DNA from 2 places in the Planktothrix sp. genome. Region 1 is predicted to be linked to the other one. Evidence: riboswitches for the same ligand, from Rfam matches in the RefSeq annotation. Region 1 holds a riboswitch; the other holds the start of a gene.

Region 1 (2,465 bases):
CTTGATCCGTTAACTCGTGAATTTCTCCGACTTCAAGAGGAATTATCTATCATTAAAACGATGAATGATCCTAAAGGAATCTATACCCGTCTCCCTTTTAATTTAAGAATTGAATAATCAAAAATCCCCCAGAGAATCCTATTCATTAACATCTGTAGGGGTTGGGTCTCCCAACCCTCTTAATGCGGGGTTGGGAAGATTCAACTCCTACCCTAAAAGATGACAACCTTCGTCTCAAAGGCGTGGATTTCCCTATAATAATAGGGTCATTCACCACGAGTTAAGGTGTCTTCCAAATTCGTTGATGATAATCTTCTAACTGAGCATAGGGATCAACGGGAGGATGATCATGATCATGGTGATGGTGATGATGGTGATGATGATCATGACTATGATCATGAGGATGATGATGATTTCCTGAAAGGGCTGCTAACCGGAATTTGCACATTTCACAGTTCATTTGAACTTGTCCGAGTTGGGTTTCAATTTCCCGTTCTCGTAAGAGTTGTAATAGTTCTTGTTGAATTCCCATTTCCGGTAAACAGGTCATCTGAATTTCAGGATATTGTTCCTGTTGTTGGGCGGTAATATCAAAGATTTTCTTAACTAAAACCCCCGTAAATAGAAAGTAAGGTAAAACAATAATTCGTTTGGGTTGATACAGTCGAGCGCGACGAAATCCTTCTTCTAAACGCGGATGAGTAATCCCAATAAAACAAGTTTCAACCGTTGAATAACCGCTTCCTTCCCACAGAATTCGAGCCAGTTTATAAACATCTCCATTCGCGTCAGGATCACTGGCTCCCCGACCCACAAATAATAATACCGTTTCCGAATTTGGAATCTGTAAGGGGTTAAATTTTGGTTGATTTAACGCTTCTAAACGCGATCGCAATAACTCTAAAATATTCGGACTAATCCCAAAATGCCGACCATAATGAAAAGTTAATTGAGGATGTCGTTGTTTCGCTCGATCTAATTCATTGGTAATATCAAATTTATTGTGTCGTGCAGCAAATAATAACAAAGGTAACGCCGATAAATCTGTATAACCTTGTTCAATACAGCGATCAATTCCTGCTTGAATGGTGGGTTCTGTTAACTCTAAAAAACAAGGAACAACAGGACGAGAGTAATCTAATTGTTGATACGCTTGAGCAAATTCTAAAAACGTTTCTCGTCCATCTGTATCACGGGTTCCATGACCAATGAGTAATAAGGGACGTTGTAGAGGTAAAGGCGGAAACGTTAAATCTGATGGTTTAATCGAAAGTTGGGTTTGATCGCTCATGTTAAGTTTGGGTCTCCTTTCCCGTGTGAGGCAGGTTATAGAGCGTAAGGACTGGGTTTTTGCGCCCTTACTCGGTAGGCATTCTGGCTTGTTAGGATGATTCCTAACTTACAGTTGCCGCACAGCCTCGGATTCTCACCGAAGTTTCCCTACACGATGACAGTGAATCATTAGGTATTTTTTCAGTTTACCCCAGAAAGCAACAAAGATGCGATGACGGTTGAGGCTTTGTTGGTGCGGGTGAAGAAAGTTTCAATAGCTATTTTAAGAACGCTATCGATAACAGATAACTGAGTAGGGGCGGGGTCTCCCCGCCCAAACAATTAATCAATCGTAATAGATTGAGGGCCACCGGAATTGCCGTTATTATTTTTAGAGTCAGAGGAACTAGAACCAGGGGTTCCTCCTTGTTTTTCCAGCCAAGTTTTTACCGGATCATCATTGAGGTTTAATTTTAATAAACCTGAGAAAAACCCCCCTAAAAATGCAATCGGTTCACGGGTTAATTCTTGTAAAATTGGTTGCAGTTCATCCATAATCAAATCGTCTCCTTAAACCCTGCGATCGCAATCAATCCTTTTGGATTTTAGCGTGTTTCCAAAAATTTAGCGGTTTAATAATTGCTATAGCCGTCAGAATATCCGCCATCAGAGGAATAGCCATCGGAGGAATAGCCATCGGAGGAGTAGCCGTCAGAATATCCTCCAGAAGAATTATTATAATAACTATCAGAGGAATAGTCCTGACTATCACTGTAGGAACCACTATCAGAATAACCGCTATCGTAAGTTTCAGAGGTGCTGGTATAGGTTCCATCCCCACTTCCAGCTTGTGCGGGATCACCGTCTTCAATGGCTACTTTAGTCCCCGTTTCAATACTATTGGGTTCATGGGGTTGGGCCTTAATACTGCCTTTGCGTCCTTCTAATTCTGGGAGTTCTGGGAACTTTTCTACAGGCATTCCTTCCACAACTTGTTCCATAAATTCTCCCCAACTATAAGCCGCGCTACTACTCGCGCCCCAGGTCGGATCATTATTATCATTCCCTAGCCAAACCCCGGTGACAATTTGGGGAGTATAACCAATAAACCATAAATCTCTCGCTTCTTCAGAGGTTCCAGTTTTACCCGCCACTTCTCGACCCGGTAACGCCGCCGGACTCCCGGTTCCTCC
Region 2 (2,465 bases), on a different contig from region 1:
GATCTAAATTGGGATCGGCTTGACGTTGGGCTTCTACGGCTTCAATATTCGCGACTAAAGTACCATTAGCAACGGCTTCACAGTCTACGACGGTTATCACACCATCTACCGTTGCACCTGTGCGAATTTCCGGCCATCGGAAGGCTTGCACTAAGGGTTTGGGTAAAGCTAACCCAGAGGTTTCAATCACAATATGATCAATTTTATCTCGTCGTTTGAGAAGTTCTTGCATCGCCGGAAAAAATTCTTCCTGTACGGTACAACATAAACAACCATTGGTAAGTTCTACCAAGTTAACTTCCGGGGTTTCATCCTCACAAACTTGACAAGATCGAATTAATTCTCCATCTATTCCCACTTCTCCAAATTCATTGACTAAAACGGCAATTCTTCGCCCTTGGTTATTTTGTAATAAATGACGAATAGTGGTGGTTTTTCCACTTCCTAAAAATCCAGTAATAACGGTGACAGGAATTTTGGCAGACATAGAATTCAGTTTCAGGTTATAGAGTAATCCTATTTTATTTATCGTAGGGGCAATTTATGAATTGCTCCTACGATACAATATGATTGGCTGTAAATTAGCCTGTAATAGCAGAAGATAAGGCAATAACACCAATGGCTACAACGGCAAACCCGGAATATTTAATGAGGGAAAATTGACGAGCTTCTAAGGTGTTTTGGAAGGATTGAGCTAGTTTCATTGTTCCCCCAGCAATTATGAATTGCATGACTGTAAATCCAGCTAAATAGGAGATTAAAGGCATCATTTTTGCCCCGATAATTGATTCTCCATAGGCATAACCATGAAATAATCCGGCAATGCTGGCTAAACCGATTAAAACCGTGAGGGGAAGTTGTTTTTTAAGAACTAATAAAATACCAATGGTAATCACAGATAAGGCGATCGCAATTTCAGGAAGGGGTAAATTCCAACTGATTACATGAATTCCAGTTCCTAACATCGCTGCCAATAAAAACGCAATAATCATCCAAATTCCGCTAACCAGACTCGCCGCAATTAAACCAATGGAGAGAATAAATGCAAAGTGATCGATGCCAATCATGGGGTGTGCGAGTCCTGACAGAAATCCTTGAAAAAAGGTTTCAGGTGTTTGCCCGTCGAAGGCGTGATGGGCTGTTGCAGGTTGCGCCATCAATAGTAATAATAAACTAACTCCTAAAAGGAAGAGTTGATTTCGAGATTGTAGCGCGAAATTCTGACCCAAATTCTGAAAAGATTTAAACATACTAAACATCATCTGTACCGCGCAGATGTATGAAAGAATCATCTGATTTCGGTGGGTATTCTGACTTAGAGATTGATGCTCTCATCACAGTTGCGGGACAGTGTTGGATTTACACCAAACTTTCCCCAATTTTCTAAGGATGATTGACCGTTAGAACCGACTCAGATCTGTTCATCTTACCACAACGTTAACCGTTACCATTTTTTATAGGGAAGAAATTTTCCACACAAGGTAACTTTAACGCGATCGCCTTTAGGATCTTCTACTTTGTCCACGTCTAAAGTAAAATCAATAGCACTCATAATGCCATCTCCAAATTTTTCATGAATGATACTTTTGAGGGGCATTCCATAGACCTGCATAATTTCATAAAATCGGTAGATTAAGGGATCGGTGGGAATCACCGGATCAAGTGATCCTTTGAGGGGATAATCAGTCAAGGGTTCAATATATTCTGAACTTAAGCCTAATGCTTCAACGAGTTGTTTAGCTTCTTCATAGGAGGCACTAGCTTGTTGATAAACAACCGCCGCGATCCAAACTTCATCTCGCCCCATGATTTGTTCTAAATCGGAAAAGGTGAGTCCTTTTAACTTTTTGGCAGCTAACAATTTTTCAGTGATTGCTGAAACAGCCATAGAACATTCCTCGTAGAATTGATAAATTTATAATGTTTCAAATTATATAGCACTACGCATTACAGTTAGAACTTCAGAGTGAATTCAACAAACCTTTCACCCCCCGACTGACTGTTCCCAGTCAATCGCGGTTCCTGTTCCCTAGCACTAGAGATGATTTTGCGATTAATGTTACAAAGGTTTTGGAGGTTTAAAACTGAGTGTTTTTCCTTATTGGGGGGGCTGTTTGGGTAACGGTTTAGGAGGAATGGGTAAATTCCGATTCGGGGTTGTTTGGAGTTGTTTAACAACGGATAATAAACGTTTGAGATGAGGTTTGATCACCGCTTGATGTTCTTGGGTTAATTCATCTAATTGAGTTTGGATTTGGGATAAATCGATGTCAGAAGAAGATGGTACGGTTTTTTCCTGTTGTAATTGATGAATAACTTCTTGAATTTCTACAAATCGCCCTTGAAAATCCTGTTGAGTGACGGCATTACTTCTTAACTCATGGGTAATATCTTGTAACTGTTGTAAATTTTCTTTTAAAGACTCGAAATGGGCAAACTCTGTTGATGAAAAGCTATTTAATTCA

Evidence for each region. A riboswitch is a leader RNA that binds a small molecule or an ion and turns the genes downstream of it on or off. The one in region 1 is predicted to bind cobalamin.
Region 2: it holds a riboswitch for cobalamin, as region 1 does, so the genes downstream of both, ACKPEB_RS15080 (HupE/UreJ family protein) here and ACKPEB_RS03605 (sirohydrochlorin chelatase) in region 1, are expected to answer to the same signal.

What each region holds. Positions count from the first base shown of each region.
Region 1 is NZ_JBJUDF010000061.1:1,501-3,965, reverse strand. Features, by position in the region: gene sppA (signal peptide peptidase SppA) at 1-117, shown strand, start outside; gene ACKPEB_RS03605 (sirohydrochlorin chelatase) at 281-1,291, opposite strand; cobalamin riboswitch at 1,347-1,471, opposite strand; gene ACKPEB_RS03600 (hypothetical protein) at 1,615-1,827, opposite strand; partial or broken gene ACKPEB_RS03595 (transglycosylase domain-containing protein) at 1,905-2,465, opposite strand, start outside.
Region 2 is NZ_JBJUDF010000243.1:15,104-17,568, reverse strand. Features, by position in the region: gene cobW (cobalamin biosynthesis protein CobW) at 1-487, opposite strand, end outside; gene ACKPEB_RS15080 (HupE/UreJ family protein) at 582-1,250, opposite strand; cobalamin riboswitch at 1,283-1,426, opposite strand; gene cynS (cyanase) at 1,445-1,888, opposite strand; gene ACKPEB_RS15070 (hypothetical protein) at 2,099-2,465, opposite strand, start outside.